2 regions of the Mesorhizobium sp. M2A.F.Ca.ET.039.01.1.1 genome follow, and region 2 is predicted to be linked to the other one. Evidence: predicted binding sites of a transcription regulator. Region 2 holds the regulator's gene; the other holds the start of a gene.

Region 1 (7,470 bases), on a different contig from region 2:
AAGCGCGGGAAAATGAGGACAAGGCTGAAGAGAAAAGGGAGGCCGCCGAATGAACGCCCAATCGACCGACATAGCCACCTACAACTTCGCCTATCTCGACGAGCAGACCAAGCGGATGATCCGCCGCGCCATCCTGAAGGGCATCGCCATTCCCGGCTACCAGGTGCCTTTCGCCTCGCGCGAGATGCCGATGCCTTACGGCTGGGGCACTGGCGGCGTGCAGGTCACCGCCTCGATCATCGGCCCGGATGATGTGCTGAAAGTCATCGACCAGGGCGCCGACGACACCACCAACGCCGTTTCGATCCGCGCCTTCTTCAAGAAGGTCGCCAAGGTCGACGTCACCACGGAGACCGCCAAGGCGACGATCATCCAGACCCGCCATCGCATCCCTGAGCAGCCACTGACCGCCGGCCAGGTGCTGGTCTTCCAGGTGCCGATCCCCGAGCCGCTGCGCTTCCTCGAGCCACGCGAGACCGAGACGCGAAAAATGCATGCGCTGGAGGAATACGGCCTCATGCATGTGAAGCTCTACGAGGACATCGCCAAGCACGGCCGCATAGCCACCACCTATGCGTATCCGGTCAAGGTCGAGGGCCGGTATGTGATGGACCCTTCGCCGACGCCGAAATTCGACAATCCGAAGATGCATCGTTCGCCGGCCCTGCAGCTGTTCGGCGCTGGCCGCGAGAAGCGCATCTACGCGGTGCCGCCCTTCACCGACGTCGTCAGCCTCGATTTCGAGGACCATCCCTTCGAGGTGCAGACCTTCGACCAGCCCTGCGCGCTCTGCGGCGCCGAGAATGTCTATCTCGACGAGGTCATCCTCGACGACCACGGCGGCCACATGTTCGTCTGCTCGGACACCGACCATTGCGAGAAGCGGCGCGCCGACTCTACCTCCCCCTCGTGGGGAGGTCGCGCCGAAGGCGCGGGTGGGGGGAAAGGCCAATCTTCTCTTTCTTCAACCCCCACCCCGGCGCTGCGCGCCGACCCTCCCCACAAGGGGGAGGGTAAGGAGGCCGAATGACCGACGAACCGCTGCTGCGCGTCTCCGCGCTGTCCAAATTCTACGGCTCGCGCGTCGGCTGCGAGAACGTCACCTTCGACCTCTGGCCGGGCGAGGTGCTGGCTGTTGTTGGCGAGTCCGGCTCCGGCAAGACGACGCTGCTCAACTGCCTGTCGACCCGGCTGCTGCCCTCCTCCGGCACCGCGAGCTACCGCATGCGCGACGGCCAGTGGCGCGAGCTCTACCGCATGAGCGAGGCCGAGCGCCGCTTCCTGATGCGCACCGACTGGGGCTTCGTCCACCAGAACCCGGCCGATGGGCTGCGCATGACCGTATCGGCCGGCGCCAATGTCGGCGAGCGGCTGATGGCCGTCGGCGACCGCCATTACGGCAGGATCCGCGCCACCGCCGTCGACTGGCTGTCGCGCGTCGAGATCGACGAGGACCGCATCGACGACGAGCCCCGCGCCTTTTCCGGCGGCATGCGCCAGCGCCTGCAGATCGCCCGCAACCTGGTGACCGGGCCGCGGCTCGTCTTCATGGACGAGCCGACCGGCGGCCTCGACGTCTCAGTTCAGGCGCGTCTGCTCGATCTGTTGCGCGGGCTGGTCACGGACCTCGGGCTGGCGGCAATTGTCGTCACCCACGACCTCGCCGTGGCGCGGCTTCTGTCGCAGCGCATGATGGTGATGAAGGACGGCCGCGTCGTCGAAAGCGGCCTCACCGACCGCGTGCTCGACGATCCGCGCGCGCCCTATACCCAGCTTCTCGTTTCTTCGATTTTGCAGGTCTAGCCGCATGGTCCCGAAAAGTGGAAGCCGGTTTTCGGACCAGACCATGCGGCAAAACAAAGGACTCTAATCATGGCCACGCCGCTTGTTGTTTCCGACATCGCGAAAAGCTTCACCATGCATCTGCGCGACGGCGTCACGCTGCCGGTGGTGGCGGGCGTCTCCTTCTCGATCCGCGCCGGCGAATGCGCCGTGCTCGGCGGGCCGTCGGGTGCCGGAAAAAGCTCGATCCTTAAGATGCTCTACGGCAACTATGCCGTCGACGAGGGCCAGATCATCGTCCAGCACGGCGGCGGGTTGATCGACCTCGCTTCCGCCAGCCCGCGCACCGTGCTTTCCGTGCGCCGCCACACCATCGGCTATGTCAGCCAGTTCCTGCGCACCGTGCCGCGCGTCTCCGCGCTCGACGTCGTCGCCGAGCCGCTGGTCGAGCGCGGCGGGGATCGCGAGACCGCGCGGGCGAAGGCTCGCTCCTTGCTTGCGCAGCTCAACCTGCCCGAAAAGCTCTGGGCGCTGCCGCCGGCGACCTTCTCCGGCGGCGAGCAGCAGCGCGTCAACATCGCGCGCGGCTTCATCACCGAGCATCCGATCCTGTTGCTCGACGAGCCGACCGCTTCGCTTGACGCCCGCAATCGCGATGTCGTGGTCGAGCTCATCGCCGCCAAGAAAGCGGCGGGCGTTGCGCTCCTCGGCATCTTCCACGACCTCGACGTGCGCGACGCGGTCGCCGATCGCGTCATCGACGTCACCGCCTTCGCCGCCGGAAAGATCGCCGCATGAGCAAAAAACTCTCGGAGGCGCCGCTGATCCATCCGACGGCGCAGGTCGAAAACTCGACCCTCGGCCGCTGGACCGAGATCGCCGAGCGCAGCCGCGTCGCCGAATGCGACCTTGGCGACTATTCCTACATGATGCAGGACTGCGCCGTCTGGTGCGCCACCATCGGCAAGTTCTCCAACATCGCGGCGAGCGTGCGCATCAACGCCACGAACCATCCGACCTGGCGGCCGACGCTGCATCACTTCACCTATCGCGCGTCCGACTATTGGGACGACGCCGAGCATGAAAGCGAGTTTTTCGCGCAGCGCCGCGCCAGGCGCGTCACCATCGGCCACGACACCTGGCTCGGCCACGGCTCGACCGTCCTGCCGGGCGTCATCGTCGGCGATGGCGCGGCCGTCGGCGCCGGCGCCGTGGTGTCGAAGGATGTCGCGCCCTACACCATCGTCGGCGGCGTGCCGGCGAAACCGATCCGCGAGCGCTTCGACCGCCGCACCGCCGAGCGGTACCAGGTCTTAGCCTGGTGGGACTGGGACCATGCAACACTGCGCGCCGCGCTCGACGATTTCCGAGAGCTGTCGGCCGAGGCGTTTTTGGAGAAATACGGCGGCTGATTTCGGTGAATGGTTAACGGTGAATGGTCAATAGTGAATGGCAACGAAGCCCTTCTTTCTCACCATTCACCATTCACCATTCACCATTCACCATTCACCATTCACCATTCACATCCTTGACACATGACTCGGACAAGAGCCGATCTCGCCCAGGAGATCGCCATGCTCGCCACTGTTAGACCCTCGCTCGCCGGATTTTTCGAAGGCTCCAACCCCACGCCGCCGGTCCATCTCGGCACCCGTTACGACGCGTCGGGCAACTTCCTGCCCGAACCGGGCAACACCTTTGTCTGCCATCTGGTCGAGGGCTCGCCTTCACAAGCTGCCATCATCGAGGTCCGCGAGCGCATGCTGGCCATGCCGGATGCCGATCGGCTCGCCTTCACGCCGATCTCCAGCCTGCATATGACGCTCTTCCAGGGCATCATCGAATATCGCCGCCGCCTTCCTTACTGGCCTTCGGACGTGCCGCTCGATACCAGCATCGACGGTATGACCCGCCTCTATCTCGAGCGCCTGCAAGGCTTCGAGGGCCACGGTCCCTTCAAGGTGAAGATTGTCGACGTCGTGCCGACCGGCCTCACCGTCGCCGGCGCCACCGAAGAAGACCGCCAGGTCCTGAAAGCCTGGCGCGATGCGCTGTCTGTGCCGTTCGGCTACCGTCATCCGGACCACGACACCTATGTCTTCCACATCACCTTTGCCTATCAGCTCCGCCGCCTCGATCGAGCTGAAGGCTCCTGCCTTCTGCAGCTTCAAGGACATGAAGCATTTCGAGGAATTGCTGGTGCTTGGCTAGCGGTTCTGCACGGGGATTTTGAAAAGTTGCCGTTTGTTGACGGGCACGATTTGGCTGAAGCCTTCCAACCTCGTCATTCCAGGGCGAAGCAGCCGCGAAGCGGCGTCGCGGAGACCCTGGAATCCATTCCGTGACCCTCGTCGAAGAGTGCGGCGGAGCAGAATTCTGCACCGCAGCAGCGCCCATGCGTCACGGAATGGATCCTCGGGTCTGCGCGCGTCGCTCCGCTCCTTGCTCCGCCCGTGGATGACGACTGGGGTGGACGTTTCGGCCAATCTCTTACGCATGCCGCCCGCCAACACAAACATAGCCGGCCCGGTCGAAATCCATGTGCCGGGGAATTAGCGCCCGAAGCCTGTGACTCGTAACAAAAATGACATCAATCCGACACCCCAGCTTCATCGGGCTGCGCTAGCGAAGGTTAACGGACCCTCGAAACCGCGACGTACCGGAGTTTTGCCATGTCAGCATCATCGGCCACGCTCGAAATCCGCGGCGTAACCCGACGATTTGGCAAGAACACCGCTGTCAGCGACATCAACATCTCGATCCCGCGCGGTCAGATGGTCGGTATCATCGGCCGCTCCGGCGCCGGGAAGTCCACGCTGCTGCGCATGATCAATCGTCTCATCGATCCCAGCCAGGGATCGATTTTTTTTGACGGCGCCGAGGTCTCCTCCCTGCAGGGCTCGCCGCTGCGCCGCTGGCAGCGCGACTGCGCCATGATCTTCCAGCAGTTCAACCTCGTGCCGCGCCTCGACGTCTTGACCAATGTGCTGCTCGGCCGCCTCAACCATCGCTCCACGGTTTCCAACCTGCTCGGCATGTTCACGCGCACCGAATGCGCGGAGGCGGTGGCCGCGCTCGAGCGCCTCGACATCGCACGCACCGCGCTGCAGCCGGCCGGCACGCTGTCCGGCGGCCAGCAGCAGCGTGTCGCGATCGCCCGCGCCATGATGCAGCAGCCGAAAGTGCTTCTGGCCGACGAGCCGATCGCCTCGCTCGACCCGCTCAACGCCAAGGTGGTGATGGATTCGCTGCGCGACATCAATCTGCGCGAAGGCATCACCGTCGTCACCAATCTGCACACGCTGGACACCGCCCGCGCCTATTGCGGCCGCATCATCGGCATGGCCGCCGGCAAGGTCGTCTTCGACGGCGCCCCGCAAGACCTCGACCGCGACGCCGTGAGCACCGTCTACGGCGCCGACGCCAGCGGCGCCGAGATCTCCGAGGCCATTACGTCGACCAGCGTGACCATCAGGCCGAAGATCACCGCATCCGCCGGACCGCTCGAACCCGCCTTCCCTGGCTACTGAGTCCATTGCCCCGACCCCAGTCGGTCCGGGCAAATCGTGGATTTCGGCAGAGCAACCCGGATCGCCCGCCAGCGTCAAAGGCAAGACTTGAAAAATCAGAACGCCGGCGCGCAGCCGGAACAACAGGAGAGAGAGCAAATGTTCAGGAAGATGGTTTTTGGAGCGGTTTCGCTGCTCGCCATGGCCGCAAGCGCCGCGCACGCCGCCGATATCAAGGAATTCCGCGTCGGCATCCTCGGCGGTGAAAACGAGACCGACCGTCTGCGCAACTATCAGTGCCTCGCCGACCACCTGAAGTCGGAATTCGGCTTCGAGAAGGTTTCGCTGTTCCCGGCCGCCGACTATGACGGCGTCATCCAGGGCCTGCTCGGCGGCACGCTTGATTTCGCCGAACTCGGCGCGTCCGGCTACGCCAGCGTCTATCTGAAGGACCCGAAGGCGGTCACCCCGATCCTCACCACCAAGCAGACCGACGGCTCGACCGGCTATTACTCGGTTGGCCTGGCGCTGAAGACCTCCGGCATCACCGACATCAAGTCGGCCAAGGGCAAGAAGCTCGGCTATGCCGATCCGGATTCGACCTCGGGCTACCTGATCCCGCTGACCCAGATTCCGAAGGACACCGGCGCTTCCAACGAGACCTACTTCGCCTCGACCCAGTTCAACGGCGGCCACGAGAACAACATCCTGGCCGTGCGCGACGGCAAGGTCGACGTGGCGGTGGACGACTCCTCGGGCATCGGCGACTTCAAGAACGGCTACACCTCGGGCACCTTCCACAAGGAAGTCGCCAAGGGCGCGGTCGACCCGAACGACTTCGTCGAAGTGTGGCGCTCGGGCCTGATCCCGAACGGTCCGCTGGTTGTCCGCACCGCGCTGGGCGACGACATGACCGCCAAGCTCACCGCTTTCTTCACCGCCCTGCCGGCCAAGGACAAGGCCTGCTTCGAAGGCATCGAGGGTGGCGACTTCACCGGCTACGTCCCCGTGAAGCCTGACTTCTACAACGTCATCGTCGAAGCCCGCAAAGCCGCTATCGGCGGCTAAAGGCATCAGGAAAGGGCGGCGTCGCAAAAACGCCGCCCTTTTTGCATTCACGTCATGACCCTTTCGACAACGATCCATTCCGACGCCACCCGCCAGCAGGCCGACGCCTGGCGGCGCCAGACGTCGCTGCGCCGCTTCTACACGGCGCTTGCCGTCGGCCTGCTGCTTGTCGCCATGTTCGCGACCATGTGGTTCGCCGACGAGGCCAATGCCGGCCACTTTTTCGACCGGCTGCCGCACATCCTCGATTTCTTGAGCTGGCTGGCCCCGAAGGACTGGAACGACGTTTGGCGTGCGCTGTTCGACATCGCCTCGCCCAGCGACAAGGGAACGCAGGAATTCAACTTCCCGCTCGGCCGCGTCTATGTCTGGAGCGGCTTCTACATCCCCGAATATTTCGAGCTGATGCTGACGACCGTGAACGTGGCGCTGGTCTCGACCTTCATCGGCTTCGTCTTCGCCGTACCTTTCTCCTTCATCGCCGCGCGCAACCTGACGCCGAGCCCGATCCTGCGGCTCGTCGTCAAGCGCCTCATGGAACTGCTGCGGGCCTTTCCCGAGATCGTCATTGCCGGCCTGTTCGCGGCCATCGTCTCGATCGGCCCGGTCGCGGCCATCATCGCCATCGGCCTGCATTCGATCGGCGCGCTGGGCAAGCTCTTCTACGAGATCAACGAGAACATCGACATGCGCCCGGAGGAGGGCCTGCGCGCGGTCGGCGCCAACTGGTTCGAGCGCGTGCGCTTCGCCGACCTGCCGCAGGTGCTGCCCAATTTCATGTCCTATACGCTGCTCCGGATCGAGATCAACGTGCGCATCTCGACCATCATGGGCGCGGTCGGCGGCGGCGGCATTGGCGAGGAGCTGAAGCTTGCCATCTCGCGCGGCTTCGGCGCCAAGACGCTGGCGCTGGTGCTCCTGCTCTTCGTCACCATCATCCTCGTCGACCAGTTCTCCGCCTGGCTGCGCCGCAAGCTCGTCGGCGAGCAGGCTTTCCTGATGAGCGCGTGAAATGGCCGCCATGACCGCCGACGAAATCAGCGCCATCGAAAACCGCCACCCGCAGATCTTCCAGCGGCCGGCCTACAAGCGCTTCTGGCCGCTGCTGCTG
Region 2 (8,507 bases):
CCGCCAGACCAGCAGACCCCCCAGCGTGACGATGAAGGCCGGCACTTCGAGATAGGCGATGACGAAGCCCTGGAAGGCGCCGATGAGGAGGCCGAGCGCCAGGCCGATCAGCAGCGCCAGGACCCAGATCCACGGGTTACCGAGCTCAAGCCCGACGAAGCGGACCAGGAAATGCACCTGGGCAAAACCCATGACCATGCCGATCACCCCTTCGGCCGATCCGACCGACAGGTCGATGTTGCGCATGACGATGACCAGCACCATGCCGGAGGCCATGATCGCCACGGCCGAAGTCTGCACCGACAGGTTCCAGAGATTGCGCGGCGTCAGAAAGGTGCGGCTGTCGAAGTCGAGCGGATTGACGCCAAGCCGCAGGCTGGAGATCACATGCAGTCCGACCCAGATCAGGAGCAGCGCGCCGATCATCCCGAGCATGCGGGTGTCCAGCTCGGTTGCCTTCAGGAACCGGGCGACGGTGCCCAGCTCCGAGGCACGCGCGGTGTCTGCCGGTTGGGTGGACGTCGTGTCGGTCATGAATTCCTCCTGCCGGCCTGCCCGTCTGGCGCGGATGCCGGAGCAAGCCTAGAAGCTATCCGCTCGAGGCGGAACGGTAATCTTCGAGAAAACGCCGCGGCTTTCAGGCCGCGGCGCAAGGTTTTTGGTCTAGTGTCGGCGAGCTTAGTTGCAGACCTTGACGCTGCCGGCGGCAACGCCAGCGCAGACTTCGTCCTTCTTGATCCAGCCGGCGTCGATGACGAGGTTGAGATTGTCCTTGGTGATCGCGATCGGGGTCAGGAACAGCGACTTGACGGTGTTGCCGCCAGGCGTCGTGAAGTCCTTGGCGCCGGCGATGTCGCCCATCTTCTTGCCGTCGGCGAGCTGCGAGGCGATCTCGGCGGCGTTCTTGCCGAGCTCGCGCGCGTCCTTCCACACCGACACGGTCTGCGTGCCGAGCGCGATGCGGTTGAGCGCCGCGTGGTCGCCGTCCTGGCCCGAGACCGGAACGGTGCCGGCCAGCCCTTGCGCCGTCAGCGCCGCGACGACGCCGCCGGCGGTGCCGTCATTGGCGGCCACGACCGCGTCGACCTTGTTGTCGTTGGCGGTCAGGAACTGCTCCATGTTCTTCTGCGCGTTGGCGGGCAGCCAGCCGTCGGTATAGGCCTCGCCGACATTCTTGATCTTGCCGCTGTCGATCGCCTCTTTCAGCACTTCCATGGAACCCGAGAACAGGAAGTCGGCGTTCGGATCGGAACCCGAGCCCTTGATGAAGACGTAGTTGCCTTCCGGCTTGGCCTTAAACACCTCACGGGCCTGCATACGGCCGACTTCCTTGTTGTCGAAGGTCAGGTAGAAAACGTCCTTGTTCTCGATCAGGCGGTCGTAGCCGACGACCGGGATGCCCTCATCGAGCGCCTTCTGCACCGCCGGGCCGATTGCCGAGGCATCCTGCGCCAGGATGATCAGCGAATTGGCGCCCTGCGAGATCAGGCTTTCGACGTCGGTCAGCTGCTTGCCCGGATTGGACTGCGCGTCGGCCGAAATATACTTGTCGCCGGCGGCCTCGATTGCGGCCTTCATCGCCGCTTCGTCGGTCTTCCAGCGCTCTTCCTGGAAATTCGACCACGAGACGCCGATCACCTTGTCCTTCGCCTCGGCGACCGAAGCCAGCGTCAGCGACATGGCTACGCCCGCCAGAATGGCGGCTGCGAATTTTTTCATGATATCCTCCCTGCGCCTTGTGCGGCGCGACCCAGACTGGCCCGAAGGCCGGCATAAGAGGCTTTTTTTCGAGCCTCAAAAAAATAGTGGTCCAGCGAAATGAAGCTGTCAACCGACATTCTGATGGCATTTGATGGGTCCAGGCATTTTTTTCGGAGTCCGCAATAAATAATGACATCGGCTTTGGCTTCTGCCACTATCCTTAGCGTGTCAGCGACAGGCCATGGCATCATCACAAGGCCGCGATGACCGGGGAGGACGTGCGAGACGATGTCGGTCGGAATCCGTCACGACGATTTGCGCCGGCGCAACCGCGCCATGGTGATTTCGGCCGTGCGCCGCGCCGGCCAGCCATCGCGGACGGAAATTGCCGCCACCACCGGCCTCAGCCACTCGACCATTTCGGCGATCTCCGCCGATCTGATCCAGGAGGGCATCCTCACCGAGAGCAAGGCCAGCGAGCCGACGGCGTTGAAACGCGGCCGGCCGCAGATCGGCCTGGCGCTGAATCCCGAAGCCGCCGCGGTGCTGACGGTGGTGCTGTCGCTGAACTTCCTGTCGGTCGCCGTCATCGACTATGCCGGCCAGGTGATCGCCGAGGAACAGCGGCGCCTGGACACGCTCGTCATGCCGCGCGACGAGCTGATCGGCGAGTGCCTGGCGATCGTCCGGCGCCGGCTGCAGGATCCCGATCTCGACGTGGGCAGCGTCGCCCGCATCGCCATGGGCATTCAAGGCATCACCGATTCCCACGCGCGCGCCATGCTATGGTCGCCGATCACGCCGCTGACCGACATTCCGTTCGCCGACATCCTGGAGAGGGAATTCGGCATCCCCGCCACCATGGAGAACGACTGCAACATGATGGCGGTGGCGCTGCGATGGCGCGATCCCGAGCGCTATCGCGACAATTTCATAGCCATCCTGCTCTCGCACGGCATCGGCATGGGCCTGGTGCTGAAGGGCGAATTGTTCACCGGCACGCATTCCTCCGGCGGCGAGTTCGGCCACATGATCCATCGTCCGGGCGGCGCGCTTTGCCGCTGCGGCCGCCGCGGCTGCGTCGAGGCCTATGCCGGCAACTACGCCATCTGGCGCAGCGCCATGGGGATAAGCGAGGACGCCGCGCCGACCGACATCGGCGACGCCGACATGCGCGCGCTGGCCGCAAAGGCCCGGCAGGAGGACGGCCCCGAACGGGAAGCTTATCGTCGGGCCGGCGAGGCGCTGGGCTTCGGTCTTGGCAGCCTGTTCGCCCTCATCGACCCGGCGCCGGTCGCCATGGTCGGCGTCAGCGCGGCCGCCTTCGACCTGATCGAGCCGGCGCTGAGGGAGGCGATCGCCCAGACCGCCGGCGGCCAGCACTCGAGCTCGATCTCCTTCGACACCGAGCCGAACGAGCTGCCGCTGATCCGCGAAGGCTGCGCCACCCGCGCGCTGACCTTCGTCGATCAGGAGATCTTCGCGCCGGGTGTCCAGGCAAGAGCGGGCAAGCACGTCGCATAAGCCGCAAGCTCAAGCGCCGGGATATGCTGAGATTCAGGTCAGGCCGAGTCGAGAATGGTGGGTTCCGAGAACCGGAACGGAGCGTACTTTTTGGTACGTGAGTACCGGAAGCGCAGGAAGCCGCCATTCGCAGGCCGGCCTCACCTGAATATCAGCATATCCCTAGTCTTCCCGGATTGCATAACCCGCCCCGCGGATGGTGCGGATGACGTCCGGCATGCGGCCGTTGTTGACGGCCTTGCGCAGGCGGCCGACATGCACGTCCACCGTGCGCTCGTCGATATAGATCGTCTCGCCCCAGACATTGTCGAGTAGCTGGCTGCGCGAGAACACGCGGCCGGGATGCCGCATCATGAACTCGAGCAGGCGGAACTCGGTCGGGCCCAGCCTGATCTCGCTCTTCTTGCGGTAGACGCGGTGCGATTCGCGGTCGAGCACGATGTCGCCGACCTTGAGCACGCTGGACAGCACCTCCGGCTTGGCGCGGCGCAGCAGCGCCTTGACGCGCGCCATGAACTCCGGCGTCGAGAACGGCTTGACCAGATAGTCGTCGGCGCCGGTGGACAAACCTCGAACCCGATCGCTTTCTTCACCGCGCGCGGTCAGCATGATGATCGGCAGCCGCTCGGTCTCGGGCCGCATCCTGAGACGCCGGCAGAGCTCGATGCCGGAGACCGCCGGCACCATCCAGTCGAGCACGAGCAGGTCGGGAACATTTTCCTGAAGGCGGATTTCGGCCTCGTCGCCGCGGGTCACCACTTCCACCTGGTAACCCTCGGATTCGAGATTGTAGCGAAGCAGCACCCCCAGCGGCTCCTCGTCCTCCACCACCATGATGCGTGGCGCGATCATCGGGGTAACCTTTTCCGTCAGGCGGCCGGCGCCGACATTGCCGTCTCGTCCTGCTTGGGACGGTTGGCGGGCAATTGCGTGCCGGTCAGCACATAATAGGCGTTCTCGGCGATGTTGGTCACATGGTCACCGATGCGCTCGAGGTTCTTGGCGCAGAACAGAAGATGAGTGCAAGCGGTGATGTTGCGCGGATCTTCCATCATGTAGGTCAACAGCTCGCGGAAGACGGAGGTGTATTTGACGTCGATGCGTTCGTCGTCGTTGCGAAGCTTGGCCAGCGCCGTGGCATCACCCACCGTATATTCCTGAATCACGCCCTGGACCTGGATCAGCACCAGTTGCGCCATGGAATCGATCGAATGCGTGAGGTCGCGCGGGGCGGTGCTGACGCCGACTGACCCGACGCGCTTGGCGATGTTCTTGGCGAGATCGCCGATGCGTTCGAGGTCGCCCGCCATGCGTATCGAGCCGACCACGTGGCGAAGATCGTCCGCCATCGGCTGGCGCTTGGCGATCAGCGTGATGGCGCGGTCGTCAAGCTCGCGCTGACGCGCGTCCATGATGGCATCGTCGGAGACGACGCGCTGCGCCAGCGCATTGTCGCTTTCGAGCAGGGCCCTGGTCGAGCCGCCGACCATGGAGCCGGCGAGATCGCCCATGTCGTTGATGAGCCGGCTGATCTGCCTCAGATCCTCGTCGAACGAGGCGACGGTATGTTCGGCCATGATGTTGTCCTCGTATGAGCTCAGCCGAAGCGGCCGGTGATGTAGTCCTGGGTGCGCTTCTCGCGGGGCGAGGTGAATATCTTCTCGGTCCGGTCGAATTCCACCAGCTCGCCCAGATACATGAACGCCGTCTGCCGCGACACGCGCGCCGCCTGCTGCATGTTGTGGGTGACGATGACGATCGTGTAGTCGGCCTGCAATTCGTCGATCAGCTCCTCGATCTTGGCGGTCGAGAGCGGATCGAGCGCCGAGGCCGGTTCGTCGAGCAGGATGACCTCCGGCTTCACCGCGACGGTGCGGGCGATGCAAAGGCGCTGCTGCTGGCCGCCCGAGAGGCTCTGGCCGCTGGCGTTGAGCTTGTCCTTAACCTCGTTCCAGAGTGCGGCGCGCTTCAGCGCCGACTCGACGCGGCTGTCCATCTCGGCCTTGCTGATCTTCTCATAGAGCCTGACGCCGAAGGCGATGTTCTCGTAGATCGACATCGGGAACGGCGTCGGCTTCTGGAACACCATGCCGATCTTGGTCCTGAGCAGGTTGAGGTCCTGCGAGCGATCGAGGATGTTCTTGCCGTCGAGCAGCACCTGGCCCTCGGCGCTCTGCTTCGGATAAAGCTCGTAGATGCGGTTCAAGACGCGCAGCAGCGTCGACTTCCCGCAGCCCGACGGGCCGATGAAGGCGGTCACGCTGCGCTCGGGCAGCGACAGGTTGATGTCCTTCAGCGCCTTCGACTGGCCATAGTAGAAGTTGAGGTTCTTGACCTCGATCTTGGCCTTCTCGACGGTCGTGTCGGCTACGTTCAGGTCGGTGGACAACATCGGTTTCATCTGTCCTCTCTGCGTCCGGTTAGGCTGCGGGCGATGATGCTCAGCCCGAGAACCGTCAAGGTGATCATGAGTGCGCCCGTCCAGGCCAGCTGCTGCCATTCCTCGTAAGGGCTGAGAGCGAACTGGAAGATGGTCACCGGCAGGCTGGCCATCGGGGCATTGAGATTGCTCGACCAGAACTGGTTGTTGAGCGCGGTGAAGAGCAGCGGCGCCGTCTCGCCGGAGATGCGGGCGATCGCCAGCAATATGCCGGTCACGATGCCGGACAGCGCCGCGCGGTAGGCGACGGAGCGGATCACCACCCAGCGCGGCGCGCCGATGGCGGTGCCTGCCTCGCGCAGCGCGTTGGGCACGAGGTTCAGCATGTCCTCGGTGGTGCGCACCACGACGGGGATCACCAGGATGGACAGCGCGACGGCGCCGGCGATGGCCGAGAAGTGCCCCATCGGCCGCACCATCAGCTCATAGACGAACAGGCCGACGATGATCGAAGGGGCCGACAACAGGATGTCGTTGATGAAGCGCACCACCGTGGTGAGCTTCGAGAAGCGGCCATACTCGGCCATGTAGGTGCCGGCCAGCACGCCGATCGGCGTGCCGACGAAGATGCCGATGATGGTCATCACGATGCTGCCGTAGATGGCGTTGAGCAGGCCGCCGGCATCGCCCGGCGGCGGCGTCATCTGGGTGAACACGGCCAGCGACACCCCGGAGAGCCCCTTGTAGAGCAGGGCGCCGAGGATCAGCGCCAGCCAGGCAAGGCCGATGCCGGCGGCGATGACGCACAGCGCCATCATCACGGCATTCTTGCGCTTGCGGCTCTGGTGAATTGATGCGGCAGTCGCCATCGGTCAGGCTCCCGTGCGGCTATCGATGCGCAGCAGCATGTAGCGTGCGAGCGCCAGGATGATGAAGGTTATTATGAACAGGATCAGGCCGAGAGCCACCAGCGAGGAGGTGTAGATCGCGCCATCGGCCTCGGTGAACTCGTTGGCGATCGTCGCCGAGATCGTCGTGCCCGGCGCGAACAGCGAGGCGCTGATGCGATGCGCGTTGCCGATGACGAAGGTGACGGCCATCGTCTCGCCGAGCGCGCGGCCGAGGCCGAGCATGACGCCGCCCATGATGCCGACGCGGGTGTAGGGAATGGTCACGCGCCGCGTCACCTCCCAGGTCGTGCAGCCGATACCGTATGCCGATTCCTTCAACACCGCCGGCACCGTGTCGAACACGTCCTTGGTGATCGAGGTGATGAAGGGCAGCACCATGATGGCCAGGATCAGGGAGGAGGTCAGCAGGCCGATGCCGTAGGGCGGGCCGGCAAACAGGCTGTTGAGGCCGGGGATGCCCTTGAAGAGCCAGATGATGAAGGGCTGGATCGTCGTCTGCAGAAAGGGCGCGAAGACGAACAGGCCCCAGATGCCGTAGATGATCGAGGGAATGCCGGCCAGAAGCTCGACGGCGATGCCGATAGGGCGCCTGAGAGGGCGGGGGCAAAGCTCGGTCAGGAAGACGGCGATGCCGATGCCGATCGGCACGGCGATGATGATGGCGATGGCCGAGGTGACGATAGTGCCGTAGATGGGCGCCAGCGCGCCGAAATTCTCGGTGACCGGGTTCCAGGATTCGGTCGAAAGGAAGGATATGCCGAATTTCGACAGCGCTTCCCACGATCCGGCGATCAGCGAGATGGCGACCCCGCCGAGCAGAACCAGCACGAGGATGGCGGAAGCGCGCGTAGCCGCCCGGAAGACCATGTCGGTGAAGGCAAAGCGGCGCACTGTCGCTTCCCTGGTCCGCATGGCGGACGATGTCGCGGCTTCGGAAACGGCACTCATTTAGCCCCTCGCATTTCGAAAGAGACAGGAGGGCGCCGGAAGCGCCCTCCCTTGTTCGTCAGATTACATGCCGGAATAGAGCGGCTTGCCGTTCGCGTCGACGATATCCTTGCCCCACATTTCCTCGACGCTCTTCACGACCGCGTCGGGCATCGGAACATAGTCCAGGCTGGCGGCCAGCTCGTCGCCCTTGGCGTAGGACCAGGCGAAGAACTTGAGCGCCTCGCCGGTGGCGGCGGCATCGTCGGGCTTCTTGTAGACGAGGATCCAGGTGGCCGACGTCATCGGCCAGGTTTCGGCGCCGGCCTGGTTGGCCAGGATGACGCCGTAGCCCGGCTGCGAGTTCCAGTCGGCATTGGCCGCGGCGGCCGAGAAGGCGGCGGCGGTCGGCTCGACCTTCTTGCCGTCCTTGTTGATCAGGTCGGTGTAGGTCAGCTTGTTCTGCTTGGCATAGGCATATTCGACATAGCCGATCGCGCCGCCGGTCTGCGAGACGTTGTTGGCGACGCCCTCATTGCCCTTGGCGCCGATGCCCACCGGCCATTCGAGCGCGGTGTTGACGCCGACCTTCGACTTCCAGTCGGCGCTGACGTCGGCCAGATAGTAGCTGAAGTTGAAGGTGGTGCCCGAGCCGTCCGAACGGTGCACGACCGCGATCGCCTGGTCGGGCAGCTTGACGTCCGGGTTGAGCTTCTTGATCGCTTCGTCGTTCCAGTTGGTGATCTTGCCGGAGAAGATGTCGGCCAGCGTCGGGCCGTCGAGCACCAGCTCGCCCGGCTTGACGCCTTCGAGGTTGACGACCGGAACGATGCCGCCCATCACCATCGGGAACTGCGCGAGCCCGGTGGAGTTGAGATCCTCGCCCTTCAGCGGCGCGTCGGAAGCGCCGAAGGTCACCGTCTTGGCCTTGATCTGCTTGATGCCGCCGCCGGAGCCGATCGACTGGTAGTTGAGACCGATGCCGGTCTCCTTCTTGTAGGCGTCGGCCCACTTCGCATAGATCGGATAGGGGAAGGTGGCGCCGGCGCCGGAGATATCGGCTG

What was found. The regulator PhoB, encoded in region 2, activates phosphate uptake and scavenging genes when phosphate is short. The targets are predictions, from matches to a motif close to TGTCATNNANCTGTCAT.
Region 1: the regulator PhoB is predicted to act here: its motif matches at 4,368-4,384, upstream of phnC (phosphonate ABC transporter ATP-binding protein).

Annotation. Positions count from the first base shown of each region.
Region 1 is NZ_RZRY01000241.1:909-8,378, reverse strand. It holds partial or broken gene EOA24_RS18845 (carbon-phosphorus lyase complex subunit PhnI) at 1-53, shown strand, start outside; gene EOA24_RS18840 (alpha-D-ribose 1-methylphosphonate 5-phosphate C-P-lyase PhnJ) at 50-1,030, shown strand; gene phnK (phosphonate C-P lyase system protein PhnK) at 1,027-1,803, shown strand; gene phnL (phosphonate C-P lyase system protein PhnL) at 1,873-2,580, shown strand; gene EOA24_RS18825 (DapH/DapD/GlmU-related protein) at 2,577-3,194, shown strand; partial or broken gene EOA24_RS18820 (DUF1868 domain-containing protein) at 3,357-3,993, shown strand; gene phnC (phosphonate ABC transporter ATP-binding protein) at 4,455-5,312, shown strand; gene phnD (phosphonate ABC transporter substrate-binding protein) at 5,451-6,359, shown strand; gene phnE (phosphonate ABC transporter, permease protein PhnE) at 6,414-7,370, shown strand; partial or broken gene EOA24_RS18800 (ABC transporter permease) at 7,372-7,470, shown strand, end outside.
Region 2 is NZ_RZRY01000097.1:5,500-14,006, reverse strand. It holds partial or broken gene EOA24_RS10620 (sugar ABC transporter permease) at 1-534, opposite strand, end outside; gene xylF (D-xylose ABC transporter substrate-binding protein) at 679-1,719, opposite strand; gene EOA24_RS10610 (ROK family protein) at 1,990-3,225, shown strand; gene phoB (phosphate regulon transcriptional regulator PhoB) at 3,388-4,077, opposite strand; gene phoU (phosphate signaling complex protein PhoU) at 4,095-4,802, opposite strand; gene pstB (phosphate ABC transporter ATP-binding protein PstB) at 4,823-5,626, opposite strand; gene pstA (phosphate ABC transporter permease PstA) at 5,623-6,474, opposite strand; gene pstC (phosphate ABC transporter permease subunit PstC) at 6,478-7,464, opposite strand; gene pstS (phosphate ABC transporter substrate-binding protein PstS) at 7,528-8,507, opposite strand, start outside.